Regions from separate parts of the Geobacillus sp. YHL genome, predicted to be linked through region 3. Evidence: riboswitches for the same ligand, from Rfam matches in the RefSeq annotation. Region 3 holds a riboswitch; each other region holds the start of a gene.
What was found. A riboswitch is a leader RNA that binds a small molecule or an ion and turns the genes downstream of it on or off. The one in region 3 is predicted to bind S-adenosylmethionine.
Positions count from the first base shown of each region.

Region 1: it holds a riboswitch for S-adenosylmethionine, as region 3 does, so the genes downstream of both, JCR24_RS07420 (hypothetical protein) here and JCR24_RS10045 (phosphoadenylyl-sulfate reductase) in region 3, are expected to answer to the same signal.
Region 2: it holds a riboswitch for S-adenosylmethionine, as region 3 does, so the genes downstream of both, JCR24_RS14035 (methionine ABC transporter ATP-binding protein) here and JCR24_RS10045 (phosphoadenylyl-sulfate reductase) in region 3, are expected to answer to the same signal.
Region 4: it holds a riboswitch for S-adenosylmethionine, as region 3 does, so the genes downstream of both, metK (methionine adenosyltransferase) here and JCR24_RS10045 (phosphoadenylyl-sulfate reductase) in region 3, are expected to answer to the same signal.

Region 1 covers NZ_JAEIGB010000005.1:129,047-136,529, reverse strand. Annotated here, with positions in the region: gene JCR24_RS07430 (PaaI family thioesterase) at 282-764, opposite strand; gene JCR24_RS07425 (VOC family protein) at 945-1,328, opposite strand; gene JCR24_RS07420 (hypothetical protein) at 1,345-1,668, opposite strand; SAM riboswitch class I at 1,753-1,857, opposite strand; gene opp4A (oligopeptide ABC transporter substrate-binding protein) at 1,908-3,692, opposite strand; gene JCR24_RS07410 (ABC transporter permease) at 3,706-4,614, opposite strand; gene opp4B (oligopeptide ABC transporter permease) at 4,636-5,604, opposite strand; gene JCR24_RS07400 (ABC transporter ATP-binding protein) at 5,623-6,549, opposite strand; gene JCR24_RS07395 (ABC transporter ATP-binding protein) at 6,536-7,483, opposite strand, start outside.
Region 2 covers NZ_JAEIGB010000019.1:36,759-44,241, forward strand. Annotated here, with positions in the region: gene JCR24_RS14000 (cysteine desulfurase) at 1-847, opposite strand, end outside; gene sufD (Fe-S cluster assembly protein SufD) at 844-2,154, opposite strand; gene sufC (Fe-S cluster assembly ATPase SufC) at 2,172-2,951, opposite strand; gene JCR24_RS14015 (carboxymuconolactone decarboxylase family protein) at 3,184-3,546, opposite strand; gene JCR24_RS14020 (hypothetical protein) at 3,724-3,915, shown strand; gene JCR24_RS14025 (MetQ/NlpA family ABC transporter substrate-binding protein) at 4,043-4,894, opposite strand; gene JCR24_RS14030 (methionine ABC transporter permease) at 4,910-5,578, opposite strand; gene JCR24_RS14035 (methionine ABC transporter ATP-binding protein) at 5,568-6,596, opposite strand; SAM riboswitch class I at 6,684-6,793, opposite strand; gene JCR24_RS14040 (hypothetical protein) at 6,867-7,214, opposite strand; gene JCR24_RS14045 (thioredoxin family protein) at 7,361-7,483, opposite strand, start outside.
Region 3 covers NZ_JAEIGB010000009.1:55,378-62,860, forward strand. Annotated here, with positions in the region: gene bshB2 (bacillithiol biosynthesis deacetylase BshB2) at 1-43, opposite strand, end outside; gene JCR24_RS10005 (YojF family protein) at 57-404, opposite strand; gene JCR24_RS10010 (arginase family protein) at 570-1,337, shown strand; gene JCR24_RS10015 (acylphosphatase) at 1,500-1,784, opposite strand; gene JCR24_RS10020 (sirohydrochlorin chelatase) at 1,873-2,619, opposite strand; gene cobA (uroporphyrinogen-III C-methyltransferase) at 2,630-3,406, opposite strand; gene cysC (adenylyl-sulfate kinase) at 3,555-4,166, opposite strand; gene sat (sulfate adenylyltransferase) at 4,179-5,339, opposite strand; gene JCR24_RS10045 (phosphoadenylyl-sulfate reductase) at 5,614-6,321, opposite strand; SAM riboswitch class I at 6,447-6,551, opposite strand; gene JCR24_RS10050 (DUF1128 domain-containing protein) at 6,681-6,905, opposite strand; gene JCR24_RS10055 (low molecular weight protein-tyrosine-phosphatase) at 7,255-7,483, shown strand, end outside.
Region 4 covers NZ_JAEIGB010000001.1:49,125-56,607, reverse strand. Annotated here, with positions in the region: gene JCR24_RS00265 (tetraprenyl-beta-curcumene synthase family protein) at 1-388, opposite strand, end outside; gene JCR24_RS00260 (gamma carbonic anhydrase) at 727-1,275, shown strand; gene metK (methionine adenosyltransferase) at 1,298-2,509, opposite strand; SAM riboswitch class I at 2,639-2,753, opposite strand; gene pckA (phosphoenolpyruvate carboxykinase (ATP)) at 2,972-4,558, shown strand; gene JCR24_RS00245 (aKG-HExxH-type peptide beta-hydroxylase) at 4,752-5,633, opposite strand; gene JCR24_RS00240 (MFS transporter) at 6,445-7,483, shown strand, end outside.

The sequences.
Region 1 (7,483 bases), on a different contig from region 3:
CTGTTGTTGTTTTGAAACGCATGGAAAGCGATGATCAGAGGAATCCGAGAAAACCGGTGAAAAACGATGATGTTCGCCAAATCGGTGGTTTTGTTGAAAAAGGAGAACCAATTTCACAAGGTTTCCCCACTTGAGAAGAGGCGTTGTCGAGTTGCCTTTTTCATGACATCATCAGTCCTCAATGGCGAAACGAGGTGAGGCGCAGCCGTTTTCGACCAGTTGCCAAGCGCCGGGGAAAGCGCTGTCAAAAACAGCCGCTCTCCGGCGCCTTTCGTTGCTTGTTACCCACGGACAAACGTTTTCGGCATTACGACGGCGACGACTTGCCCGCGGGCGCACAGTTCGCCGTTGGCGAACACTTCGGTGTCCACTTTCCATTTTTTCGGATGAATCTCCGTCACAGTGCCGACGGCGACAAGCGGCACTCCATGCGGCGTCGGCTTGACGAAATCGACGTGAAGCGACGCAGTAACAAAGCGCGGCGGCGTTTCCCCGCTCCCTGGTTCATGGCCGTTTTTCCGATGCAAGGCAAGCGCCGCTGAACCGGTGCCGTGGCAATCAATGAGCGAGGCGATCAGCCCGCCGTACACAAACCCTGGAATCGCCGTATGTTCCGGACGCGGCGTATACACCGTCACCGTTTTGTCGCCCCGCCACCCGGTGCGGAAATGGTGGCCTTGTTCATTCAGACGCCCGCAGCCGTAGCACCAGGCGAATTCATCAGGGTAGTCGTCTTGAATCGCGTGCACGATCATTTCTTCCACGTCATCCTCCCCCTCTCTTTTTCTAGTATACCATTGAATCGAGAAGACGACGACTCCTACATGGACGGTTGTTGTCTAGCGGCAGGCAAGGCCATACGAAGAAAAATGGAACGAAGCGCCAATCGCCAGACGGCAAATTCATAGGCGGCCCAAACAGCTGGCCGCCTAGCGTGACGCCATTTATCGAGCAGGCTCGTAAAACTCGATCCATTCGCCGTCGGGCCCGAGGAAGAACAAATATTTTGCCCCGTTCGGAAGTGTCGTTATTTCTTCCCACACAAGCGGCACACCCAGCGACTGAAGCCGTTCTTTCTCCTGCTCAATGTCTTCCACCGTAAACGCCACATGGTGCACTTTTCCTTCCGTCGGCAAATCCGGATTGTATCCTTCGATCAGCTCGACAATGATCGAGCCGCCAATCCCTAAAAACGCCAATTTCATCGTGCCGTTCGTATGAATCATTTCGTCGAGCAGCTCCAAGCCGACAACATTTTGATAAAACTCTTTCGATGCCTCGATGTCTTTCACTTGAATGCCGACATGTTCAAATTTTTTGACTGCCATTCGTCCCTCTTCCTTTCTATGACTCAGTTAACCATACTGCTTGTAAATACGGCGTCATCTGCATCGGGAAAATCCCTTTTTTCCCAAGCTCTGTCCATATGTAGCGGTCAAGGGCGTACGGTCCGTCCGCCTTCCATTCGTCCGCCTCACTGTTGGTCAACAACAACGAAAAGGCTGTTCCTTGCGCTTCCCCATACAAATGAACGTATCCGTCCCCACGGTCGACATGCACCGCCGCCTTAGAGTCAAACCGGATGAGCTCCGCCTGCACGCAGCGCATGACATGAACGGCGAACGCAGCGGCACGGAGATGAGCGGCCATGCAAGCTCGGATCGACATGTCCCTCTTCACTATTTCCCCCTTCACCCCCTATCGACAAAAACCCCTTTCGCCTCGGAATGATGCGAAAGGGGCCATGAGCCGTTCTTATCATCCAAAGCGAAACCGCTTTGCGGGTGTTAGCACCTTGCCTGCGGCAGGTTGCTGTGGGGTCATCAAGCCCGTTCTCTCGCCCACTCTTGATAAGACGTATGCAATTTATCTTCTATCTTATCATACATCATCAAAGGCAACAACCGTCATTGTTCGACTTCCGGTTGCTCGGACGTGACGCCGACATCTTTCCACGTCAGTTTCGAGCCCGGATCGACCGTGAAGTTGGCGACGCGGTTGTTGACGGCATAAATGGCCGAACGATACAACGTCGGGATGACCGGCACTTCTTCGTTCATCAGCTTTTGCCATTCACTGTAAATTTTCCGACGATATTCTTTGTCAAACGCCTGTTCGGAATGGCCTTTTTCCAACAGTTCATCGTTTTTCTCATTCACCCAGCGCGAGTAGTTGAACATGACGTTGCGGCCGTACAATCCGTACGGGTCGACGTCCGTTCCAGTTCCCCAAGCGGCGGCGTAGACATCCACTTTCGGATCGTCTTTTTCGACCATATCGTAGAAGGAGTTGAACTCCGCCAAGCGTCCGTCTACAAGCTGAACATCGAGGCCCACATCTTTCCAGCATTGCATATAAAATTTGGCCAGCGGTTCAGCGATGTCCCCACCGCTCATCGCCAAGAAGTTGACCTTGAATTTTTTGCCGTTTGGATCTTCGCGGAGGCCATCGCCATCCACATCTTTATATCCCGCTTCATCCAGCAATTGTTTCGCTTTTTCCGGATTGTACGTATACCCTTTGATGGAACTGTCATGATAGCCCGGGAACGACGGCGGAATGAGCGTGTTCGCCGGGAAGCGCAAACCATGATACAGGCGGTCGGCCACCTCTTGGTTGTTGATGGCATACGCCATCGCTTGGCGCAGTTTTTTGTTTTGGAATTTCGGATTGTCCATTACGTTTTCCTGCTTTTTCGCATCCCAATGGCCGAGTTTAAAGCCGATATAGTTGTACGCCAAATCCACTCTACCGATAAACTGAATGTTTTTCGTCCCTTTCGCGTTCAAATATTGGTCAGTCGGGAACTCAGCGACGTCAATTTCGCCTTTTTTCAGCGCTTGCAGGACGACTTGCGGGCTGACGACTTTCAAAATGACGCCTTCCAAGTTCGGTTTGCCAGCCCAGTAGTCATCATTGCGAACAAACTCTACCGACTCGCCCGGAACGATTTTCTTCACTTTAAACGGACCGAACCCGATCGGGTTTTTCCGGATTTTATCCGATTTCGCCAAGTCTTTGATCGGAATGTCTTTCAAGTAATGCTTCGGCAGCGGATACGCCCAAATGCCAGTCAACACCGACGGATTGGCCTGTTTCCATGTGATCGTCAACGTCTTTTTGTCGATGACTTTAATGCCGGAAATTTTATCCGCTTTGCCGCTGTGATATTCTTCCATCCCGACGATCCCTTGGATGAGCGCATCGCCATAGCGGACGCCGGTGTAATCTTTATGGCCGATGACCAAATACGCATACTCCAAGTCTTCAGCGGTCACCGGCTGGCCGTCATGCCAATTCACATTGTCTTTAATATGGATTGTCATCGTCTTTTTATCATCCGACAACTCATACGTGGCAGCCCCATCATTTGTAATTTCATAGTCACCGTTCGTCCGGAAAAGCGACTCGTCAAAAAATTGCAAAATCTCTGCGTCGGGCGCTCCGGTGTAGAATGCATAGCTGAGCGTCCCTTCAAACGGCGTATCGGACACAAGGCCGTATTTCAACACGCCGCCATCGATGATTTTCCCGTCGTTTTTCACCGTCATCGGGAATTTGCTGATGTCTTCCTTCTGAGCCGCCGGTTTTTCGTTATTGTTGCCCTTTCCGCTCGTTGTGTCGGATTTGCCCGTGCACCCGGCGAGCACGAGCAAGAGCGCGGCGAGAGCCGCCAGCCATTTTCTCTTCACATTTTCTTCCCCCTTATCCTAGTCGTTGTCTTGCATCAGCCGCACGTTTCAGCGCTTGGCCGATGAAATTTATGCACAGCATCATCACCAAAATGAGCAATGATGCAGGCAGCCATACCCACCATTTGTTTTGCAGCACATCGGGATTGGTCGCATAGCTGACCAGCGTCCCAAGGCTTGGCGTGCTTTCCGGCAGCCCGAACCCCAGGTATGTAAGACCTGACTCAATGCCGATGTTGCCAGCTAAGTTCAACGTCAAATTGACGATGATAATGGAGCTTAAGTTCGGCAAAATTTGAAACAAAATGATTTTCCAATCCGGCGTCCCGAGCGTCTTGGATGCGCTGACATAGTCCAATTCCCGCTCGGCAAGCGTCTTGGCGCGAATGAGCCGGGCTTTGCCCGTCCATAAAAACGCGCTCATAATCAAAATGAACGTCGCCACATTGTATTTCGGGACGATGGCTACAAAGACGATCACCAGCATTAAAAACGGCAAGACGAGAATAAAATCGATGATGCGCATGATGACGTTGTCGATCCAGCCGCCGAAATAGCCGGCCACCAATCCGACAATGAGGCCGATCGCCCCAGTGATGAGCGTAATGGCCAGCCCGATCGTAAACGAATTGCGGGCGCCGATGATGAGCTGGCCAAACACGTCGCGCCCTCCGTAGTCTGTGCCAAGCCAGTGTTCCGCTGACGGCGGAGAATAGATGGAAAGAAAATCCACTTTCACGATTTCCTCTTGATCCAAAAAGAGCGACACGCCATAGACGATCGACAAAAGGATTCCTAAAATGATGAGCGAACCAAGCGCGAGCCGATCCCGAGCCACCTCCCGCCACATGATCGAAAAGGCGGAAGGGCTTTTCTCGATGTTCGCTCCGGCCGGCGTTGGGCCGCTGATTTCCGCTTTCATGTCAGCTGCCTTCCTCCTTCCCTACTCAATCCGGATGCGCGGGTCGACCGCACTCAAAATGATGTCCGACAACAGCGTGCCCACCAGCGTCGCCAGGCCGGAAATCATGACGAGCGCCGTCACGACGCTGTAATCCCGCTGCATAATCGACTGCAAAAACAGCTGGCCAAGCCCCGGATAGCTGTAGATCGACTCCAAAAACACGGAACCGCCGACAAGCCCGGTGATCTCATACCCTAAAAACGCCGCGATCGGCAAAAACGAATTGCGCAAAATATGGCGCCAATAGATGTGCCGCTCCGGCACGCCTTTCGCCCGCGCCGTTTTCACGAAATCTTTCACTTTCGTATCGACGATTTCGCTGCGCAAATATTGAATCGTAACGACCGTGTTGATGAGCGCTCCCGACAACGCCGGAAGCATGAGATGGTTCAATTTGCTTAAATAGTAAGCGAGCGTCCCTTCCTCGACCTGAACGTCCACGCTGCCGCCGGTTGGAAACCAGCCAAGGTGAAAGCCGAAAATAAACAGCATGATCAAAGCAAAAATGAACAGCGGCGTGGCAAACCCGAGATAGCTGTAGCCGACGATCAGCTTATCAGCCCATGTATCTGTCCATCGCCCCGACACGATGCCAAGCGGAATGGCAATCAGGTACGTCAAAATTAAAATCGCCGCCGACAGCAACACCGTATTCCCGATCCGTCCGGCCAGCAGATCAGTGACCGGCTGCTGGTGGGTATAGGAAAGGCCGAGATCCCCTTGCAGCATGTTTTTCACCCAACGGATGTATTGAATATGTACCGGATCATTCAAGCCAAGTTTTTCCCGCATTTCCTCAAGCGTCTGCGGATCCATTTTCGGGTTGGCCGCCAGCTGCCCCGTCAGCGCATCGCCCGGCATCGCCTTCGCCAGCAAGAAAATGAGGACGCTTAACAAAAATAGCTGCGGAATCATGATCAAGATTCGGCGCAAAATAAACTTCAACATCGTTCCGTCTTCCTCTCTTTACGGAATCGCTACGGAGTGAGTCGGTGAAATGGATTTCAGTGGATACGCCCGCCCATTTTCATCAAAATAGCGCGAATACGCTTGCGCATATTCTTCTTCCACTTCTCGGCGCAGCGCCGCCTGTTTACTGCGTTCGCGCGGATCGGCATTCGGAATGGCGGAAAGCAGCCGCTTCGTATAAATATGTTGCGGATTCGTAAAAATTTCCTCGCTCGTCCCTTCCTCCACGAGCCGGCCGCGGTACATAATGCCGATCCGGTCGCACATATGCCGGATGATCCCTAAATCATGGCTGATGAACAAATACGTCAGTCCGTACTCCTGCTGGATTTCTTTCATGAAATTCAACACTTGCGCCTGCACCGACACATCAAGCGCCGACACCGGCTCATCGGCGATAATGAGCTTCGGGTTGAGCGTGAGCGCCCGCGCAATGCCGATGCGTTGGCGCTGTCCGCCGGAAAATTCGTGCGGATATTTATAGATCGAATCCGCGCTCAAGCCGACCCGTTCCAAAACGTATTGCACCTTCTGCCGCTCCTCTTGCGGGGACAGGCGCTCGAAATTGCGGAGCGGCTCAGCGACAATATCGAGCACACGTTTGCGCGGATTGAGCGAAGAATACGGATCTTGGAAAATCATCTGGATGTCTTTCCGATACGGATGAAACTCGCGGCGGCGGAGCTTTGTCAAATCTGTTCCTTCAAACAGCACTTCACCGGCCGTTGCCCGAATAAGGCCGATGATCGTGCGCCCCGTCGTCGTTTTGCCGCAACCTGATTCGCCGACAAGCCCGTACGTTTCCCCTTGATTCAAAGAAAAGCTGACATCGTCCACTGCACGGACATGGTCGACCACCCGGCGAAAAAAACCGCCGCGCACCGGATAGTATACTTTCAAATGGTTGACGTTAAGAAGCGCCATAGTCGACCTCACCTACTGTTTGATCATCTGGAAAATAAAAATGTTGGTAGCATGTGCAACGCACCCAGTGCCCCGGCTCCACTTCCCGCAACTTCGGATCCGATTCGTGCTTATCCGCCCCAATCCAGCTGATGCGCGGCTGGAAGCGGCAGCCGCGCCGCGGCAGTTTATGCAGCGGCGGAACGATCCCTTGGATGACGTGGAGTCGTTCCTTTTTCGTCTGCGCAGACGGGATCGACTGCAACAACGAGCGAGTGTATGGATGGAGCGGCCGATGGAAAATGGTATCCACGTCCGCCAATTCAACGATTTCCCCTGCGTACATGACGGCTACGCGGTCGGCCATTTCCGCCACGACCCCTAAATCGTGCGTGATCAAAATAATGCTCGTTTTCATTTGCCGCTGCAACTCTTTGAGCAGCCCTATGATCTGCGCCTGAATCGTCACATCAAGCGCCGTTGTCGGTTCATCGGCGATGAGCAGGGCGGGCTCGCAGGCGATGGCGATCGCGATGACGACCCGCTGCCGCATTCCTCCAGACAGTTCGTGCGGATAGCGATGATACACTTTTTCCGGTTCCGGAATGCCGACTTTGTGAAGCAAGTTGATCGTTCGTCTCTTTTTTTCGGCTGCCGACAAGCGCAGATGGTAGTCCATGCTTTCCTCGATCTGCCGGCCCACCGTCATAAGCGGATTGAGCGCCGTTAACGGATCCTGAAAGATCATTCCGATTTCTTTGCCGCGGATGCGGTTCAGTTCAGAAATGGAGAGCGACAGCAAATTTGTTCCTTTAAACTGCAAGCGCCCCTCAATTTTTGTCTTTTCGGGCGGATGGAGGCCCATGATCGACAAGGCGAGCGCGCTTTTGCCGCACCCCGACTCCCCGACAAGGGCGACGACTTCGTTCTCTCCGATCGCCAGCGAAACGTCGTC
Region 2 (7,483 bases), on a different contig from region 3:
CAATCGCCCCGGCGATGATCGGCGTGCCGCCTTCAAACTTCCACGGCAGCTCTTTCCACGTCGAGTCGTACAGCTCGACAAAATCGATCATTTCACCGCCGAACTCGATTGGCTCCATCTGCGCAAGCCATTTCTTTTTGCCATATAATACGCCGATTCCCGTCGGCCCGCACATTTTATGGCCGGAAAGGGCGAGAAAATCGCAATCAAGTTCCTGAACATCGACCTTCATATGCGGAGCGCTTTGCGCCGCATCGACGACGACGACCGCCCCGCGCTCATGGGCGATGCGGGCGATCTCCCGCACCGGGTTGATCGTCCCAAGAACGTTGGACACATGGGCGATGGCGACGATCTTCGCCGCTTTGGTGATGGCCGCCTCAACGTCGCGCAAATCGATCGTGCCGTCTTCCTGCAGCGGAATGTATTTCAGCGTTGCGCCCGTTTGTTTCGCCAGCTGCTGCCATGGGATTAAGTTGCTGTGATGCTCCATGTACGTGATGACGATCTCGTCGCCTTCTTTGACATTGGCGCGCCCGTAGCTTGCAGCGACCAAGTTGAGCGCAGCGGTCGTGCCGCGCGTAAAGATGATTTCCTGCGCCGATTGGGCGTTTAAAAACCGCCGCACTTTTTCGCGCGCGCCTTCGTACGCATCGGTCGCCTTCGTCCCGAGCGTATGGACGCCGCGGTGGACGTTCGAGTTGTACTCGCGGTAGTAGCGGTCAAGCGTCTCAATCACCGGCAGCGGCTTTTGCGACGTCGCCGCGCTGTCAAAATAGACGAGCGGATGGCCGTTCACTTGCTGATGCAAAATCGGAAACAACGCGCGAATTTCGTTCACATTCATGATTGAACTTTCCTTTCAATCACTTCAATTAATTGGTTTTTCACGCCTTCAAGGGGAATCGCCTCGACAACCGGCGCCAAAAAGCCGTGGATGATGAGCCGTTCCGCATCGCGTCTCGGAATGCCGCGGCTCATTAAGTAATACAACTGGATCGGATCGACGCGTCCCACCGATGCCGCGTGGCCCGCCATGACGTCGTCTTCATCAATGAGCAAAATCGGGTTCGCATCGCCGCGCGCTTTTTCGCTCAGCATCAAGACGCGCGACTCCTGGTCGGCGTTTGACTTCGACGCGCCGTGCTCAATTTTGCCGATGCCGTTGAAAATCGAGGTCGCGCTGTCGCGGACGACGCCATGTTTTAAAATGTAACCTTCCGTATGCCTGCCGTAATGGACGACGCTGGTCGTAAAGTTTTGCACTTGCTCGCCGCGGCTGACCGCGACTGTTTTCGTATCGCCGAACGAGCCGTCGCCGACAAGGCGGGTGATGTTCTCGGAGACCGTGTTGCCGTCATTCATCAGCCCGAGCGCCCATTCAATCCGTCCGTCGCGCCCGGCGATGCCGCGCCGATTGACATACGTCGTTGTGCCTTTGGCCAAATGGTCGACGGCGGCGAAAAAGACGCTTGCGTTCGCTTGGGCAAACACCTCGGCGGCCACATTGACGACCGCTTTTCCTTCTCGGCTTGCCGATATATAGTTTTCGACAAACACGACACGGCTGTTGTCTTCCGCGACAATGATCACGTGGTTAAACAAGGCGATGTCATCTTCGTCTTGAATATAGACCGCCTGAAGCGGCGTTTCAATCTCCACGTTTTTCGGGACATAGACAAACACGCCGCCGTTGAGCAGCGCCGCATGGAGCGCGGCAAGGCGGTGCTCATCCGGCTTGACCGCCGTCATCAAATAGTTTTTCAGCAAGTCGCCATGCTCGCGCGCTGCTGTGAAGATGTCGGTGAAAATGACGCCTTTTTCTTTTAATTCATCGGACAGCGACACGTACGCCGGCGTATGGTTGCGCTGCACGTACAAGTTTTTCGTTCCTTCGCCCGCCTCGATGAGCGCCTTGACCGCTTCCGGCAAATCGTCAAGACCATCATACGGCGCGCTGTCGACCGTGTGGCGGGCGAACTCGGTGAAATTCCATTTGTCGATTTTGGTTTTCTCCGGTTTCGGAAGCGGCAGCCGCTCCGCCAGCCGAAGCGCCTCAAGGCGCCGCGCCGTCAGCCAGTCCGGCTCGCCGCGCCCGCTTGAGAACGTGCGGATGTATGTTTCATCGAATGGGATTTTCGTTTCTGTCGCCATAATCCTCCTCCTAACGCTTACGCTTCTTGTCCGACCGTTTCGTCTTCAATGCCAAGCTCTTTTTTGATCCAGTCGTACCCTTCCGCCTCAAGCCGCTGCGCCAGTTCCGGACCGCCGGATTTGACGATGCGCCCTTGCATCATGACGTGCACGTAATCCGGCGTGATGTAGTTCAATAACCGTTGGTAGTGAGTGATGATCAAACAGCCGAATTCGCTGCTGCGCATTTCGTTGACGCCTTTGGCGACAATTTTCAGCGCGTCAATGTCCAATCCGGAGTCGATCTCGTCCAAAATGGCGATTTTCGGTTCAAGCATCATCAGCTGCAAAATTTCATTTCGCTTTTTCTCCCCGCCCGAGAATCCTTCGTTCAAGTAACGGTGCGCCATATCCGGGTTCATTTCGAGAAACGCCATTTTTTCATCGAGCTTGCGGATGAATTTCATGAGCGAAATTTCGTTGCCCTCGCCAAGCCGGGCATTGATCGCAGCGCGCAAAAAGTCGGCGTTCGTCACTCCACTGATTTCGCTTGGGTATTGCATCGCCAAAAACAGGCCGGCGCGCGCCCGTTCGTCGACTTCCATCTCAAGGACATCCTGGCCGTCGAGCGTCACCGATCCTTCTGTCACTTCATATTTTGGATGGCCCATAATGGCCGATGCCAGCGTCGACTTCCCCGTTCCGTTCGGACCCATGATGGCGTGGATTTCCCCGCCTTTGACTTCCAAGTCCACTCCTTTTAAAATTTCTTTTCCCTCCACGGCGACGTGGAGATTGCGAATCGTCAATACCGCCATGCAGCATACCTCCAATTCCCGATTGAGAGTCAGTTCGCTCGCTTGTCTTCTAGCGATCGTTCATTCTCATTTTATTCTCATTATAATTTTATAACAAATGAAAACTACCTGCAACTTTCCCGCTCTGTTTTCACTATGACCGTGTGAAAAAACAGCGCCTTTTACTATTTTACACGAAAACCTCAAGCTTGTACGAGTTTTTGCAAAAAAAAGACCCCGTTTTTTCCGGAGTCTAGTGAGCCGCCCGCAGCTCGCGGAGGCATTCTTGCACGAGCGTCACCGCCTGGCTCATCGCCGCCCCGCCGCCAAACGCGGCCGCCACCGCGCACGCTTCCAAAATTTCTTGTTCGGACGCTCCTTCATCAAGGCAGCCTTTCGCATGGTAAATCGTGCAATACTCATCTTGCGTCGCCAAGCTGATGCCAAGGGCGATCAATTGTTTTTCTTTTTTCGACAGCGCTCCCTCGGCAAAACAAGCTTCCGTAAATGCGTTAAACCGTTCCGCTACGTTCGGAAGTTTTTGGGTAAACGCCCCAAGCCCTTCCTTGTAGTGGCGAAGCGCGGATTCGACCGATGCATGTGTTTCGTTGTTCATGATCGTTGTCCTCCTTATTTTGCTTATCCGCTGTTAGTATGGATGAAGGAAAACGATATTAAACAACGAATGGTATTAAAAGCTTGTGGAAACACCACCGTTTCGCCAACATCGACGGAATGTCATGATGAAAACGAACGGTTCTGTTCCACTTCCATCATCATAGGAAAGGGGGGAATGCCATTGATTCGTTGGGTTGTCTTTGCCTTAACCGCCGCTTTCGCTTCGTTTTTGACGTGGATCATCATCGGCAACACCCTCGGTGAACAGGGAGACGGCGCCTTCAGCTTAACGGCTGTGATCGTCCTGCAAAACTGCGTCATCATCGTTATGCTCGCCGCCGTACTGGCGCGTTTGAACGGCCGATGAAGAGCGGAGAAACAGGTCGGCCGCGGCGCCCTCGGATTCAGAATCGTTTTAACCTTTGCTGCTTTCTTTTCGTTTAAGGGGAGCGGCTTTTTGGGGACAAAAAAGAAACGGAAGCGAAATGCTCCCGTTATTGGTTGTTTTCCGCCGCTGGAATGACGGCGCCGTGGTATTTTTCTTTAATGAAATCTTGGATTTCTTTCGATTGCAGCACTTCGACAAGCGTTTTGATTTCTTTCCGGTTTTCATCGCCTTTGCGCACCGCAATAATGTTCACATACGGATTGTTTTTCGGCGACTCAACGGCGATCGGGTCTTTCGCCGGGTCCAAACCGGCGTCAAGCGCATAGTTGGCGTTGATCAGCACCGCATCGCCTTCGCCGTTTTTGTAAATTTGCGGCAGAAGCCCGGCGTCGACATCGGCCTTAAATTTTAAATGCTTTGGATTTTCGATGATGTCATTGACTGTCGCTTTCGTTTTATCGACGCCCGGTTTCAATTTAATGAGCCCTTTTTCTTGCAGCATCGATAAAATGCGGCCATGGTCGGCGACCGAGTTGCTCATGATGATCGTCGCGCCGTCCGGCAGTTCTTCAATGCTTTTGTATTTTTTCGAGTATAAGCCGATCGGCTCGATATGAATGCCGCCGGCGTTGACGAAATCATAGCCGTACTCTTTCTTTTGCGATTCCAAATACGGAATGTGTTGGAAATAGTTTGCGTCGATTTGCTTCTCAGCCAGCGCTTTGTTCGGCAAGATGTAATCTTGGAACGTAATGATCTCCAAGTCGATGCCTTTTTTCTTCAAAATCGGTTTCGCTTTTTCCAAAATTTCCGCATGCGGCACGTTCGACGCACCGACTTTCAACTTCACCAATTTGCCGTCTTTGCCGCCTTCCGCGCTGTCGTTATTGTTGCCGCCGCATGCCGCCAAAGCGAGCACGAGAATGGCGGCGAGCAACACACCCAACCATTTCTTCATCAGTTGTTTCCCCCTTTATCGTTTATCGATTTTCGAAGTGACAAAGTCACCGATCAGCTGAATGATAAATACAATGACCAACACCAATACGGTTGCGACAAATGTCACATCGTTATGGTTGCGCTGGAACCCTTCCAAATACGCCAAGTTCCCAAGCCCGCCGGCGCCGATGGCTCCAGCCATCGCTGTATAGCTGACGAGCGACACCGCCGTCACCGTAATGCCGGAGACAAGCGCCGGCAATGACTCCGGCAGCAGCACTTTCCAAATGATCGTCCACGTTGAGGCGCCCATCGCTTGGGCTGCTTCGATGACGCCTTTATCAATTTCGCGAAGAGCGATTTCGACCATGCGGGCGTAAAACGGCGCGGCCCCAATGACCAAAGCCGGCAGCGCCGCATTGGCGCCAAGCATCGTCCCGACGAGCCATGTTGTAAACGGAATGAGCAAAATGATCAAAATAATAAACGGAATAGAGCGGAAAATGTTCACAAACGCAGCAATCACTGTATTGACAAACCGGTTTTCCCATAGGTTGCCCTTCGCTGTCAAAAATAGAAGCAAGCCAAGAACGATTCCGAGGACGAAAGTGGCCGCCACCGCCACTCCCGTCATATACAGCGTCTCGACCGTCGCCGCCCACATCGTCTCCCATTGCACGTTCGGCAGGAGGTTAGCGAGCATCGTGAATCACCTCCACCGCCACCTGCTGGCGTTGAATATAGTCAAGCGCCCGGTCGATTTCATCCCTCGCCCCGTCGAGGTGCACGAACAGCACCCCATAGGCGCCTTGATGGGTTTGCGAAATTTTCCCTTGCAAAATGTTGACATCGACGGCAAACTGACGCACCACTTCGGTGATGAGCGGCTTTCCGGCTGCCGCGCCGACGAACGTCAGCTGCGCGATCAGCCCGCTCGGGTATTGGCCAAACAAATGGGAAATCGCCTCTTCCGTCTCCTCAGGCTCGATCAGCTGCTTGACGAACCGTTTCGTAATCGGTTGCTGCGGGTTTCGGAACACATGCAGCACGTCGCCTTGCTCGACGATTCGGCCGTTTTCCATCACCGCAACGCGGTCGCAAATTTTGCGGATGACGTGCATTTCATGGGTGATCAGCACAATCGTCAGCCCGAGGCGCTTGTTGATGTCAACGAGCAAGTCCAAAATCGCATCGGTCGTCTGCGGGTCCAACGCCGATGTCGCCTCGTCGCACAGCAAGACTTTCGGGTTGTTGGCGAGCGCCCGGGCGATGCCGACCCGCTGCTTTTGCCCGCCGCTCAGCTGCGACGGGTAGGCATCCTCGCGCCCGGAAAGGCCGACAAGCTCGATCAATTCATCCACCCGCTTGTTCCGCTCCTCTTTCGGGACGCCGGCAATTTCAAGCGGAAAGGCAATGTTTTCCCTGACCGTGCGCGACCAAAGCAAGTTGAAATGCTGGAAAATCATCCCGATTTCTTGGCGCGCCTTGCGCAGCTCCCGACCTTTCACGCGCGTCATATCGCGCCCGGCGACGACCACCCGGCCGCTCGTCGGCTTCTCGAGCCCATTGAGCAAGCGGATGAGCGTGCTTTTCCCCGCGCCGCTGTAGCCGATAATGCCGAAAATTTCCCCTTCGCGAATCTCAAGCGACACATTGTCGACTGCCGTGACCGAACCGTTGGCCGCTTGATAGATTTTCGTCACTTGTTCGAGTGTAATCATCGTTTCACCTTCCTCCCCAAGCGGCAGAGCGCAAAAAGAAAACCTTTCTGCCCGCAGAGAACAGAAAGGTATTGTGCACCATTCCGTCTCTTATCTCTCAAAGCAGGCCGCTTTGTGTGAATTGGCACCATTTCAGCACATGCGCTGACGGTTGCCGGGCTTCATTGGGCACATCCCTCCACCTCTCTTGATAAGAGCGCAACAATCGCCTATTCAATTGACTACGAATGTGATTGTATCATTGTCTGTCGAAGCGTGTCAACATCTTTTTTATCCGACGTCCCGATAAGGCTTGGCCAAATGGAGGAGCGATTCAAGAAGCAAAAGCTGGCGGAAGCTTCCTGACACGTGCACTTCACGCAACCGGACGAGCTGCTGCAGCTTCAGTTCGCCGTTCAGCAGGGACGCGAGCGCCTCTTTGGAACCGCGCACCGTCAATGTTTTCCGTTCATCGTTTTCCATCCCTCTAGCGGCTGATTCCTTGCCGATCAACAGCAAGGCGGTTTCGTCATCGCTTTCAAACCGAACATACAGCTGCTCATCCGGCAAAATCGGCACCAAATGGCGCAACACTTGCATCCGTTCCACGAACTGCCCAACTAATTCACGCATTTCCATGGATATCCCCTCCCCCATTTTTATTTTTTTCACTTCCACCTGAAGAGGAGAAATCCTTTACAAAAATCTCGACAACCCGTTGACGAACGAGCGCCGTTTTTGTCATTTCCCAAGAAATGTGTCAAACAGCGTCAAAAAAAGGCGAATCATCGGGACGGCAAGCAGGCTTGAATCACTTCGTACAAATACGGAACGGAATGAAAGGCATACCACTTGCCTGCGATCGTTCCGTCCCTAAAAAGAAGCAGGCAAGGAACGCTTTCAATTTT
Region 3 (7,483 bases):
CGTCCGGGTGGGGAAAAACAACGAGCACATGTCGTTCGTTCAACGGAACTCCCTCCTTACACAAACGGTTCGTTGCTCAGTTCGAGAGCCACGGCCAATTTCCCTTGATCATCATGGCCTGCTAGCAGCAACTGTCCTTTTTCTGTCCATTCCCAATGGGTCAGCCCTTCGGCGTACACCCAGCCAAGATCAAGCTTCAGTCCGACGCGATATGGCCCGGGGCCGGTGATCTTGCCGCGGGTGAAGCGGATGCAGGCATTGCGGATGTAGGCGCCGACGGAATAAAAACCTTCGTTATGATGGGAGGCGTATGCTCCGTTCGTCGTTTCCAAATGAATATATACGTCGCGATTGGCAAAACGATTCAGCGCCTCTTGTACAGCTGCCGTGTCGATCGGTTGCAAGCGGCTCCCTCCTTGCTGTTTGTTTTTCTATTATTGTACATGACCGAGGCGTGTGAGCGGAAATATTTCGACTCCTATTGTATAATAAAAAAAGAGACACATCTTGGACTCATCCGCACCTACAAAGCGTTGAATGCTGATTCAACGAAAGAAGGGTGATGATCGATGGGGGTTCAAGGCAATGGTGTCACGATGCTGAATTTTGACGGCGTGTACCGATCGCAAAAGCGGCTGTTTCAGTTTCCGCACGAATGGGTCGATCTTGCCGACGTGCCGGAGACGAATTTGTATTGCAGCGAAGCGGCGCTTGCTGAAATTGAGCGGCGGCTTGAGCGGCGGCGGAAGCGCGGGGCGGTGCTGATCGGCAGCGGCAACTATCATTATGTCACGTATTTATTGCTTAAAGAAATCAACGAACCGTTTACGCTTGTGCTTTTTGACCGCCATACGGATGCTGAAGGAGGGGATGATGTCATTTCGTGCGGCTCATGGGTCTCCTATGCACTTAAGCATCCGCGGTTGCAAAAAGTCGTTATCGTTGGCCCAACTGCTTCTTCGCATCAACTCCGTTTATCTCCGAACATGACTGTTCTTCCATTTGATGATCATGATGAATGGCCAAAAGCGCTCATCGAGGCCATCCCGACCGGAAGCATCTATATCAGCATCGATAAAGACGCTCTTCGCCGCGAAGACGCGGTCACGAACTGGGATCAAGGAGTGATTCCGCTATCCCAGCTGCTCGCCTGCCTGCGGTTGCTCTTATTCCATAAAAAAGTGCTCGGCGTGGACATATGCGGCGAATACCCGCCCTCCGCTGTCGACATGTTCGACCCGCTTTGTCGCGAAGCGCGGGGAAAAAATGAGCAGGCGAACATGGCCATCTTGGAGACATATTTCCACTATGCGGCGCCGCATTTGCGGCCGGCGTGAGCGGCGAGAAGCGCGGGAAAGGCAGAACCGCTTTTGGTTTGGCGATCAGAAAAGCAAGGAAGACGCTGTCCCTTCGGATTTTGGCCATCGGGCCGGCGCTTCTGCCGGCCCGATGGCCGAAAAAGCCGGGAAGGCCGCTGCTTGAGGGGATGAGCCTAGTTGTCAAAAGCCGCTCCCGTACATAATGCGAAATTGTTTTTCATCGGAGCGGACATCGCGCGGCTCGATGTGCGTGCGGGCGACTTTGGCAAACATCGTTCCGGCTTCAATGGTGTCCAAAAAGAGTTGAAGGGCGCTTTCATTCCCCTGAACTTCCATTTCCACTGTTCCGTCATCATTGTTTTTCACCCAACCGGTCAGCTGCCGTTTTAGCGCTTCGTGTTGGACGAAGTATCGAAACCCGACGCCTTGCACGCGCCCTTCCACGATGACATGAACTCTTTTCACGCCGATGAGTCCTCCTTCATCACGGTTGTTCTGCTTCCATCATATAATAGATGAGTCGGAAAATACATGAAAAAAGGAGCTTGATGGTTCAAGCTCCTTTTTTTACGGATGATAGCGATAATACTTGTTGTTGAATGAGCAGCACAAGCCGCGGGTGATCGCCTAGGTAAGAGCATAAATGCCACTGCTTGTCGGAAACAGAGAACCCCTGCAACTTCCGTTCGATCGTTTTCATTAAGACGCCGGTAAACAATAAGTACGGGACGACAAACACACGCCGATACGCCGATGCGTAGGCCCGTTCGAGCCCTTCATCAAGCGTCGGGCGGATGGCAGCGAGAAAACAAACGTCCACGTGCGGCACGTTCGTTTTTTCTTTTAAAAGCGCAGCGATGGCGGACATGTCGCGCTTCGTGTCTGGATCACTGCTGCCGCGGCCGACAAGAAGGATCATCGATTCACCGTCAAGCGGTGCGGACTGTTCGCTGATGCGGTCGATCATGATGTCGATCATTGCTTCATGGACGCCGAACGGAGCGCCACAGAGGATATCAACGGACGGATGGCGCCGTCTCGCGATGTCCAATGCTGCTGGAATATCGTGTTTGGCATGCCCTGCAGAAAGAAGGAGAAGCGGAACGACGATGACGCGTGTCGCCCCTTGGGCGACACAACGGTCAACGCCGGTGACAATGTCCGGTTCCGCGAGCTCGACAAAGCATAGCTCTTGAATCGGAATATCGATGGCCCTCCGGCACTGTTCGACGAAACGCGCCGCTTCATGGCGCGCGGCGGCAATGCGGCTGCCGTGGCTGACATATAAAACAGCTTCCATCACCATCGCCTCACGATGTTGCGCCAGCGGCTGCGGATGACGCAAGCAACGGCTCAAACCATTGAATGTTGGCGCGCAGCCGGACGACGTCTCCGATCATGATCATGCTCGGATTTTGGATGTTTTCCTTGGCGGCGATTCCGGCGATCGTCGCGAGCGTGCCGGTGACGGTGCGTTGAGCAGTTGTCGTTCCCCATTCGATGACCGCCGCCGGCGTCTCCGGCGCTTTGCCGTATTTCATCAGCTGGCCGCAAATGTATGGCAAGTGATGAACCCCCATGTAAATGGCGATCGTATCGATGCCTTTGGCGAGGCTTTCCCATTTGATCTCGTCACGACTTCCGTCGCGCCGATGCCCGGTGACAAAGGCGACGCTTGAGCTGAACGCGCGATGGGTGACAGGGATGCCGGCATAAGCCGCCGCCGCGATGGCGGAGGTGATGCCGGGAACGATCTCAAATTCGATCCCATGTTTGGCCAGCGCCTCGGCCTCTTCGCCGCCGCGCCCGAACACGAACGGATCGCCGCCCTTTAAGCGGACGACCGTTTTTCCTTTTTTGGCATGCCAGACGAGCGCATGGTTGATCGTTTCCTGCTGCATGGCATGAAAGCCGGGCAGCTTGCCGCAAAAGATGAGTTCGGCGTCCGGCTTGGCATATGAAAGCAACTCTTCATTGATGAGACGGTCGTACAAAATGACATCCGCTTGCTGGATGCATTTTAATCCTTTGACGGTAATGAGTTCCGGGTCGCCGGGGCCGGCGCCGACAAGATATACTTTGCCCATCGTTGTTTCAGCCCCTTCGTGCATGATTCAGCCAGCCGCTGGAAAGCGGCATGGATGCTCGGCTGCTTTTATTGTAAATGGTCTGCCTTGGGATGAAAACGACCTTGTCAAATGACCTCCCGTTCTTTTTTGGCAGAGGACGGGGGAATCAGTCTGTTTTCGCGGCCGGGATCATTCCTCGCTCGCGCAGGTAGGCGAGCACTTGCTCGGCACATTCGTCAACCGAATAACGGTGTGTTTCGATCGTCAGCTCCGGTGCTTCCGGCGCCTCGTACGGCGAGTCGATGCCCGTAAATTCACGGATTTCCCCGCGGCGAGCTTTTTGATACAGCCCTTTCGGATCGCGCTTTTCGCATTCTTCAAGCGGGCAGTTGACGTAAATTTCGATAAACTCGTCTTCTTCGACTAAGCGGCGGACGAGCGCCCGGTCTTCGGCAAACGGCGAGATGAACGCCGTCAGCACAAACTGGCCGCTGTCGACAAACAGCTTTGCCACTTCGCCGATGCGGCGGATGTTTTCTGTCCGGTCGGCGGCGGAAAAGCCGAGATCTTTATTGAGCCCGTGCCGGATGTTGTCGCCGTCTAAGACATAATTCTGAATGCCGAGCTCAAACAGTCGTCTGGAGACGGCGTTCGCCACCGTCGATTTGCCGGAGCCGGACAGCCCGGTGAACCAAAGGATGGCGCTATGATGGCCGTTGCGCTTGCGACGATCTTCTTTTGTGACCGATGTGTGATGCCAAACGATGTTCGTGCTCATCGCGATCCTCCTTTAGCGCGCTGACGGGGCGACCGTTTCGCGTTCTTGGAGCCCTTTGATCAAAACGGCGGCCACTTCCGGGCGGCTGAACGTGCTCGGCGGCACTTGGCCGTTGCGCAGCATTTCACGAACTTTCGTGCCGGAAAGGACGACATGGTATTTCGCGTCATGCGGACACGTTTTTGTCGATGCCATCCCTTCGCATTTCGTGCAGTAAAAGCTATGTTCGAAAAAGAGCGGCGTAATGCCAAGCTCTTCAGCCGTAAAGTTCAAGAAGATTTTTTGCGCATCATACGTACCGTAATAATTGCCGACACCAGCGTGGTCGCGGCCGACGATGAAGTGCGTGCAGCCGAAATTTTTGCGCACCATCGCGTGGAAAATGGCTTCACGCGGACCGGCATAGCGCATCGCAGCTTGGAAGACGCCGAGGAAAACGCGGTCTTTCGGGTAATAGTTTTCCAGCAGCACTTGATAGCTTTCCATCCGGATGTCAGCCGGAATATCGTCCGCTTTCGTTTCGCCGACGAGTGGGTTTAAAAACAAGCCATCAACGATCTCGAGCGCGCATTTTTGAATGTATTCATGGGCGCGGTGAACCGGATTGCGCGTTTGGAAGCCGACAACGGTGTTCCAGCCAAACTCAGCAAACTTTTTCCGCGTTTCTGCTGGATCAAAATAAAACGAGGCGAATTGGCCTTTGTCGGTCCGTTTGACAAGCGTAATCTCCCCGCCGACATACACATCCGGTTTTTCAAACAGTTTGCGCACGCCTGGGTGAGCAAGTTCATCCGTTTTATAAACGAGCTTCGCTTCTTTCGTTTTGTCTGGGCGGTAAATGTCAGCGATCTCAATGACGCCGTAGACGTCGCCACGATAAACGAGTTTCGCCTTATCGCCGACGGCGAGCTCTTTCGCTTTTTCTTCGGTTACCGCGAGCGTGATCGGAATGCTCCAGACGGTGCCGTCAGAAAGACGCATGGTTTCAACAACCGCGTCGTAATCCGTTTTCGTTAAAAAACCAGTGAGGGGGCTGTAGGCGCCCGTTCCGATCAGCTCCAAGTCGCTCAGTTCGGCTTTGGAGAGCTCGATCGTTTTGGTCGCCTCATCAAGCGGATAGTCCGGATTCCAACGATTGATCAATGTGCCGCCATGCGGGATGCTTACGCTCATGTTCATAACCTCCTAGATTGATAGATGTTGTGAAATGCCGCTGCCATGTTCATGAGGCAAGCGCTCTTTTTTTTAGGCTAATGACGCCAAGCAGACGCTCAAGATGGCGATGACCGTATAGACGTCGCTGTCAAACAGCAGCTTGACGATTCGGAATGGCGTCCGATTCATCAGCGACGCCTATCGAGGCCGCCGCGCCGCTTGCCCCGATGTTCATGGCGAAGAAAAAGGATGCGATCAAAGCAATGGCAAGGAGCATGTCAATGTTCTCTCCTTAGGCGAGATGGAGACCGCATTCCGTCTTTCCTTGGCCAGCCCAGCGCCCGGAGCGCAAGTCGTTCGGATCTGTAGCCGGAGCGGTGCACGGGGCGCAACCGATGCTCGGGTAGCCGCGGTCGTGGAGCACGTTGTACGGAAGGCCGTGTTTATACACGTAATTCCAAACGTCTTTCCACGTCCAGTGAATGAGCGGACAAACTTTAATCGAACGGAACTTGTCGTCTTTGTTAATGTACTCGACATGCCGCCGCGTCGGCGATTGCTCGCGGCGCAAGCCGGAAATCCACGCCGTCACCCCGGTCAGCACCTCGCGCAGCGGAATGACTTTGCGCAGCTCACAGCATTTGTTCGGGTCGCGTTTCCATAACTCGTCGCCAAACTGCGCCTTCTGTTCTTCCAACGTCAAGCGCGGCTGCTTCATCACGATGCGAAGCGACGGATATTTTTCTTTCACTTTCGCGATCGTATCGTACGTCTCTGGAAAATGCAGGCCGGTATCCAAAAAGACGATTTCGGCGTCCGGTTTGACTTGGGAGATGAGATCAATCAGCACAATCCCCTCGATGCCGAAGCTGCACGCGTATACGATCTCATCGCCGTATTCGCGATACGCCCAGGCCAGGACGTCAAGCGCCCCTTTTGTTTCATTATCGGACGGAAAAGACGGTTTTTCCGCCTTTTCCCACTGATCATACGTGAGCATCGGTTTCTCCTCCTCACAAAATCAAAGAAAATCCACGTAATTAGTCGGATATATAGCGGCCAAACGGCAATTCGGCGGCGAAAATCCTTCCTTGCATGAATCAGAAAGAGCGGGAGAAAGGGTGCCCCTTATTTTACTAAAGATCTTCTTTAGCTGGAATTGGCACTTTGCTATAGGCGGCAGGTTGTCGGAGTTCATTGAGCCCATTCCTCCCTCACTCTCGAGCAACGTATGCAACGCATGTCATTTAATTGATTAAAATTTTAGCACAATTGACGATAATGTCAATCATAGTTTTTCGATAGGAATTGTTTTTATACGAAACAGCTGCATTGCCTGCCTAGCAGCAGATGGGAGCGTTATTTTTTGCGCAGGCTTCCGAGCTCTTCGACAATCGCCTGCATTTCGCTTGGGCTGAACGTCTCGCGTTTCATCACCATCTCGTAAATGTCTCTCAACTCATCGTACCATTCCTCGGAAAAATGGGACGGCTTGATGGCATCCAAGTTCAGCACTTTCAACTTTTGCTTCAACTGTTCGATCATGTAGGCGACGTTTTCCGCCGACCGTTTTGATAAATCCATTCGTTTACTCCTTTCATGGCAAGTTACTATGTATTGTACCATAGGTGCAGGAAGAATGGGGAGAGATTGCATGGCTTGCTTTTCTGATGAAAAACGGATGATGTGGTAAAATGTAGGTGCACATGCATAGTGCCAGTCTAAAAGGTTGGTGAAACACCGCGTTTTCTTCAAAATGGTTGTCGTGAACGCGCGCAAGAGTTGTTGGCCCATTCGCACACGCTCCCCCGCTGGAGTTGTTTTGTCGTGACATCCCCGTCCTTTTAGGGCCAAAAAGGGCTAGATGAAAAGAAATGAAGGAAAACTAACGGTGGAAAGCACCGTGGACATAGAGAGAGGGGTGGCTGTTTGGATGATTAAAGTGCTGTTTGTTTGTCTTGGAAACATTTGTCGTTCGCCGATGGCGGAAGCGGTCTTCCGTCATTTGGTGAAAGAGCGGGGGCTTGACGGTCTGATTGCCGTTGATTCGGCGGGAACAGGCAGCTGGCATGTCGGTGAGCCGCCGCATGTGGGGACAAGAAGGGTTTTGACGGAAAATAAGATCGACTACTCCGGCATCCGCGCCCGGCAAGTGAACCATC
Region 4 (7,483 bases), on a different contig from region 3:
TCGACGGCTCCGCGCCGATCGTCAAAGCGTCCGGCATCGAATCGTGCAAGGCGCGAAAGTCGAGCGGATCGAGCGAGGTGCTGCGGTCGCACAAATTATCCAAATAATCGCTGATCGTCTGGTAAGCAACGATAAAGCGGATGCAATCCTCCATGTTTTCTCCGGCCAAGAGCGCCAAAATGGAGCCGCCTTCGCAATGGAACGTTTTCGAAGCGATGCTCGCGAGCGCCTGGCGCCGCAATTCCGGGTCGGGAATGCGCTCGGCCTGGCGCCGCCAATAGGCAAGCTCGCGGTGGACAAGCGGAAGCACGTCACGATACACCATTTTCATCAAGGCGATGGGGTTTTTCGGAATGTTCAATCGGCTCACCTCAGGTGCAAACACCATGGTCTCGTCTCCTAGCATTTCCATCTTATCGGCAACCAAAATCGTTTCGCGTCTGAACAGCTTGCGATCTCGTCTTCCAGTATTGCCATCAATGCGGCCGGGGCAAACCATAAAAGGGTTGGCGACGGAGTGAAAAAGCCGCTCAACAACGGTTCTTCTCACGTTGAGAAGCTTTGTGAAATCGGATCTTCTTCCCCGATCCCAACCACTCATCGGGCGAAACGAAACGTTTTTCACCAATCCCGATTAGGTGCGCTCGCTTTCGTTGGCGATTTGGACGCAGCGTTGTACAATACATGGTGAACGATCGATTTTGCAACAGAAAGGAACGAACGCCCATGATTTACCCATACAAAGGCAAAACGCCGCAAATTGCCGCCTCCGCCTTTATCGCCGACTATGTGACGATCACCGGCGATGTCGTGATCGGCGAAGAGACAAGCATTTGGTTCAATACCGTCATTCGCGGCGATGTGGCGCCAACGGTGATTGGCAACCGGGTCAATATTCAAGATAACTCAATTTTGCATCAAAGTCCAAACAATCCGCTTATCATTGAGGACGGGGTGACGGTCGGCCATCAAGTCATTTTGCACAGCGCCATCGTTCGCAAAAACGCGCTCATCGGCATGGGCTCAATCATTTTGGACCGCGCGGAAATCGGGGAAGGCGCGTTTATCGGCGCCGGCAGTTTAGTGCCGCCGGGCAAAAAAATTCCGCCCAACACGCTCGCCCTCGGCCGGCCGGCGAAAGTCGTCCGCGAACTGACGGAAGACGATATCCGCGAAATGGAGCGCATCCGCCGCGAATATGTCGAGAAAGGGCAGTATTACAAAGCGCTGCAGCAACAGCGGACATCGTGCGCCGACAAAAAAGAGCTGCCGTGATCAGGCAGCTCTTTTTCTTTCATCACTTGTCCGCCAACGCCAGCGCTTGTTCTTTCAACAAGGCGGCTTTGTCGGTGCGCTCCCACGGCAGGTCGATGTCCGTACGCCCAAAATGGCCGTAAGCAGCCGTCTGTTTGTAAATCGGGCGGCGAAGGTCGAGCATTTTGATGATGCCCGCCGGGCGGAGATCGAAGTTGTTGCGCACGACCTCAATCAAAATGTCTTCCGATACTTTGCCGGTGCCGAACGTATCGATCGAAATCGAAACTGGGCGGGCGACGCCGATCGCGTAGGCAAGCTGCACTTCGCATTTGTCGGCCAGTCCTGCCGCGACGATGTTTTTCGCGACATAGCGGGCCGCATACGCTGCCGAGCGGTCGACTTTCGTCGGATCTTTGCCCGAGAACGCGCCACCGCCGTGGCGGGCGTAGCCGCCGTACGTATCGACGATGATTTTGCGCCCCGTCAACCCAGCATCCCCTTGCGGACCGCCGATGACAAACCGTCCTGTCGGGTTGATGAAATATTTCGTGTTCTCATCAAGCAGCTCCGCGGGCACGACCGGCTTGATGACCTGCTCTTTAATGTCGCGCTGGATTTGCTCTTGCGTAATTTCCGGATGGTGCTGCGCGGAAACGACGATCGTATCGACGCGCACCGGTTTGCCGTTTTCATCGTATTCGATCGTCACTTGCGTTTTCCCGTCCGGCCGCAAGTACGGCAAGACGTCCGTTTTGCGCACTTCCGCCAATCGGCGCGCCAAGCGGTGCGCAAGCGAAATCGGCAGCGGCATCAATTCTTCCGTCTCATTGCAGGCGAACCCAAACATCAATCCTTGGTCGCCGGCGCCGATCGCTTCGATTTCCTCGTCAGTCATCTGACCTTCGCGCGCCTCGAGCGCCCGGTCCACCCCCATCGCAATGTCCGGCGATTGTTCGTCAATCGACGTCAGCACCGCGCACGTATCAGCGTCAAATCCGTATTTGGCGCGCGTGTAGCCGATCTCCCGGATCGTATCGCGGACGATGCGCGGAATGTCCACGTATGTTGATGTCGTGATTTCCCCGCTCACGAGCACCAGCCCGGTCGTGACGCTCGTTTCGCAGGCGACGCGGGCGTTCGGATCTTTTTCCAAAATGGCATCCAAAATGGCGTCAGAAATTTGGTCGCAAATTTTATCCGGATGTCCTTCCGTCACAGACTCTGAAGTAAACAAGCGGCGTTTGGCTGACATTCGGTTTGTTTCCTCCTCTTGGCATAATGTGGCGACACGGAACTCATTTCCCTTTTTCCCTTCGCAATATAAAAAACCTTTCCTGTAACGGCTGAGGAAAGGTCATGGCAATCGTATTGCTTCCTTTCACTCTTATCGTTCAAGGACTGCGCCTTGCCACAGGTTAGCACCATTTCACACATGTACAGTTGTGACGGTTGCTGGGCTTCATCGGGCCTGTCCCTCCACCGGCTCGGGATAAGAGTATCCGTTCAATGACTTATCTTATCGCAACGGAATCGGCAAAGTCAACTATCAAAATTCATTTTTTATCATTTCCAGCCGCGAAAATTCTTTCCTCAAGGAAATCGACACATTGGGCAAAATAAAGTTTGAAAAACCCACACAATTAGTATGGACTATTAATAAAAATGTGTTATACTATTTTCAAGAGTGATTACAAAAAGAAGGCAGGTTTTGAATATGGGGATCGCAAACATGACGAATAAGCTTGATGTATTGCTGCAAAAACCATACGTCCGCCATCAGCTGTCCGTCGCCGAGCTCGTCGAGAAAGTCCTGCAACGGAACGAAGGGCGGCTGACCCACACCGGAGCCGTCGCGGTCACGACCGGCAAGTACACAGGGCGGTCGCCGAAAGACAAATACATCGTCGAAGAGCCGTCCACAAAACAAACGATCGACTGGGGCCCGGTCAACCAGCCGATGTCTCCCGAGACGTTTGATAAACTGTACGACAAAGTGCTCGACTATTTAATGAAGAAAGATGAACTGTTCGTGTTTAAAGGCTTTGCTGGCGCTGATCCGAAATATCGGCTGCCGATTCAAGTCGTGAACGAATTCGCCTGGCACAACTTGTTCGTCCATCAGCTGTTCATCCGGCCGAGCGCCGAAGAGCTCGCCGCGCATGAGCCGCAGTTTACGGTGATTTGCGCGCCGAACTTTAAAGCCGACCCGAAAGTTGACGGCACGCGCTCGGAAGCGTTCATCATCATCTCGTTTGAACGGCGCACCGTGTTGATCGGCGGCACCGAGTATGCCGGCGAAATGAAAAAATCGATTTTCTCGGTCATGAACTATGTGCTGCCGGAACAAGGCATCCTGCCGATGCACTGCTCGGCCAACGTCGGGCAGGAAGGCGACGTCGCCCTCTTTTTCGGCTTGTCGGGAACGGGAAAAACGACGCTCTCGACCGACCCGAACCGCCGCTTGATCGGCGATGACGAACACGGTTGGTCAAGCCGCGGCATTTTCAACATCGAAGGCGGCTGCTATGCGAAATGCATCAACCTATCGCGCGAGAAAGAGCCGCAAATTTTTGACGCCATCGGCTTCGGCGCGGTGCTCGAAAACGTCGTTCTCGATGACGCGACGCGGGTGCCGAATTACGACGACGGCACGCTGACGGAAAACACACGCGCCGCCTACCCGCTTCAGGCGATCCAAAACATCATCGACCCGAGCGTCACCGGCCATCCGTCCACGATCGTGTTTTTGACAGCCGATGCGTTCGGCGTCCTGCCGCCGATCAGCAAGCTGACGCGCGAACAGGCGATGTACCATTTCTTAAGCGGCTACACAAGCAAGCTCGCCGGCACCGAACGCGGCGTCACCGAACCGGAAGCAACGTTCTCAACGTGCTTCGGCGCACCGTTTTTGCCGCGCCCGGCCGTTGAGTACGCGGAAATGCTCGGGCAAAAAATCGCCGAACACAACGTCCGCGTCTTTTTGGTCAACACCGGCTGGACAGGGGGGCCGTACGGCGTCGGAAGCCGCATGAAGCTCGCCTACACCCGGGCGATGGTGCAAGCCGCCGTCGAAGGGGAGCTCGACAACGTCGAAACGGTCAAAGATCCGATTTTCGGCCTCGCCATCCCGACCCGCGTCCCGGGCGTGCCGGATGACGTCCTGCAGCCGCAAAACACATGGGCCGACAAACAAGCATACGAACAAAAAGCAAAAGAGCTAGCGCAAAAATTCCGCGCCAACTTCCAAAAATTCGCCCACATCGATCCGTCCATCGAAAAACTCGGCGGACCGCTCGTTTAACAAGAACCCAGCCGGACAGGGAACCGTTCCCTGTCCGGCTGTTTTTTATTTCTTTCCTTTGCTTTGGACTCCGACACTGAATCCTTAAGCATTTCTGTACGTCGATCCGTTTCATTCGCCTCAAACAACCTCAAAACAACCGGACTCGATCAAACGCAATGGGCTTCTGTGTTTTCATTTGTCGCAATGGCCATTAGTTCTGTAAGGAATACGTAATGTCATCAAAAGATGGATGATTAATGAACTTGCGCATGATTTCTAAAGTTTTTACTCCCTGTTCCCCCAAGAATTGTGTTCTTGCCTCTATTTCTTCAACTGTTTTCCGCAAATCATCCATATACTTCTCAGAATTTTTAGAATCATTAAACAAGTGATAAAGATGCATAATTCCTATAGAAACTCCAGCAGCATGATATGCTCTGTCTAAAGGCCTTTTGATTTTCAAGATGGTTGATGTAACTAGAGCTTCTTCTTTTGCACATTCATTAGCATTAGGAAACATACAGTTAATCATATCATCCAAGAAGATACTTTGGTGGATAAACTCATGATAAATGGCCTCTGCATATTCAATGATTGACCAATCAGATTGAGGGTTTAACCATACTAATCCCATAACATTGGACACTGATCCTCCACCAAACAAATCTTTTTTTAAAATCAAAAAGGTACCAATAAGTGTATTAATTAAATCATACAAATCATTATGCAATACTTTGATCAACTTTAATGCTTTTTCAATTCTATCAGTAATTACTTCTTGCTCTTGTTGTGAATAAATGTGTTTATCGTTTTCCAAATCCTCTTTGTCAATCATACCCAAACTAAGTAATTTATTTTGCAATGTTTTATCAAAATATGTAACATGTATTTTTTCGTTTGAGTATGGAACAGGAACATCTTGAATATAATTTATGGCTTCAAAATATTTCTCTTTTAACGTGACACCTAATGGGAATTTCTTTCCACTTTCCTGCTCGACATAATTTTTTAGAATCTCGATATTCTCGATAATGTGTGATTTATGCAGAAATGGTAAAAAGATTTTTGATTCTGTCTGAACTATACTTGACATACTACTCCCCCTATTCACGGTATATTTATGGCTCTTCACCACAAAATACACTTGACAAAAAACGTTTTTCATAACGTCAAAAAGATCAATTTCCATTTTTTGTTATTTTGTTCAACTGGGAGGGTCAATATCATGTTTGTTCCTAAAAGTCAAGTACATCTTTCACCCGAGTTCGACAGTTTTGAGGCCATTTTAGGCTCTTGGGTGATGTCCCCACGGGTGAAGGAGCGCTCCCCTTCCCATGGGTCGTAACCGTCGAGGTTGGACTTTTCGCGATGTTCCTGGAGCTAGTTGAGTTTTAGCGATCAACTAGCCCCATTTTTTTCATAAATTGAACAAACTACTTTGTCAAATGAATTTGCATTCTAAGTGGTTGTACTACAAGAGACATTTGTGCATTACTTTTTAAATAATGTTCAACATAACGTTTAATATTTTCGACATGCTTTTTATTCATGGAATAACACCTCCTTCTATTTGTATTCATTGCCATTTTAACAAAAAAATGTATAATTACAACAATCAAAAAAATAAAATTATTCTATACCTGTGGTGCTAGTTGAGCGCTGATGCTCAACCAGCACCATAGGAATAAAAATGGACTCTAAACAGAATAAGGGGGAGGCTTCCATTGCTTCAGTATATCCATTCGCCTTTAGGAAATTGTTGAAAATCCATCCGCTTTCTTTCGCCTCCTCGCTTAGGGGCGCGACAAAAAGCTCGTTTTATCAAAAACTGAAGAGCTGGCTTTTGGTTCGTGTTTACGATTCCATTACCAATCGTTTCGATGATCAAAGAGAGGATTGAGGTCATGAAAAAGAAACCATTTCATTTCCTTTGGATCGGACAATCTTTCGCGAATTTCGGAGATGTGTTCTACATTGTTTCCGTTGTCTCTTGCCTATATCATTTGACATCGAAAGCCATGGCTGCCGCCTTAGTCCCTTTTTTCGTTACATTGTCGTTATTTATTAGTGGAATCGTCGCACCGATATTTTTCGAAAAATATAAACTAAAAACGTTATTGTCCTACGGACAACTGTGTAAAACATTTCTGCTGCTTTTTCTCTCGCTGTTTTTGCAATGGGGTGCGGAACATCACATTGCGATCGTTTACGTTTTTGTATCATTGATCGCTTTTTTAGACGGGATCAATAATCCGATTAAAAACTCCCTCGTTCCTTTTATAGTTTCCAAGGAGGAAATCTTGAAAGCCAACAGTTTTTTAAACACGTTAGACCAATTCATCAAACTTAGCGCATGGCCGATCGGGAGTTTGATTGTCAGTGCGGGATCGCCGTTCCTTTTAATCCATATCACCTTATTGTTCTATATCGTTTCAAGCATTCTCATGTTTCTGTTGCCTATACAAGAACATACAAAGAAGAATACGGTCCAAGACAAAGGCCTAAAGAACTTTCTCCTTTCGATCCGTCTAGGATGGGAATACACGTGGAGAAATGTGCACGCAAAATCGATTAGCTTCATGTCATTTTTTGAAGGAATCGGAAATGGCGTCTGGATTTCGGCCATCCTTTATATGTATGTGAAAGAACAATTACATGTAGGAGAGGAATGGTGGGGATATATTAACTCTGTTTTCTTTGGCGGCATGGTGATAGGGGGATTGTTAAGCGTTAAGTTTAGTCAATCGGTTGAAAAAAACCAGCAATTTTTTGTATTGTTTGGCCCGTTTTGTATCGCTATTGTCACACTGTTATTTGGCACAACGACGCACGGTGCGCTGGCGCTTCTGTATTCCGCCCTGTACGGGATCATCGAACAATGGAAGCTGATCTGTCTTCAGACGATTCTTCAAAAAAATGCCCGGATGGACGCTCTGCCTCATG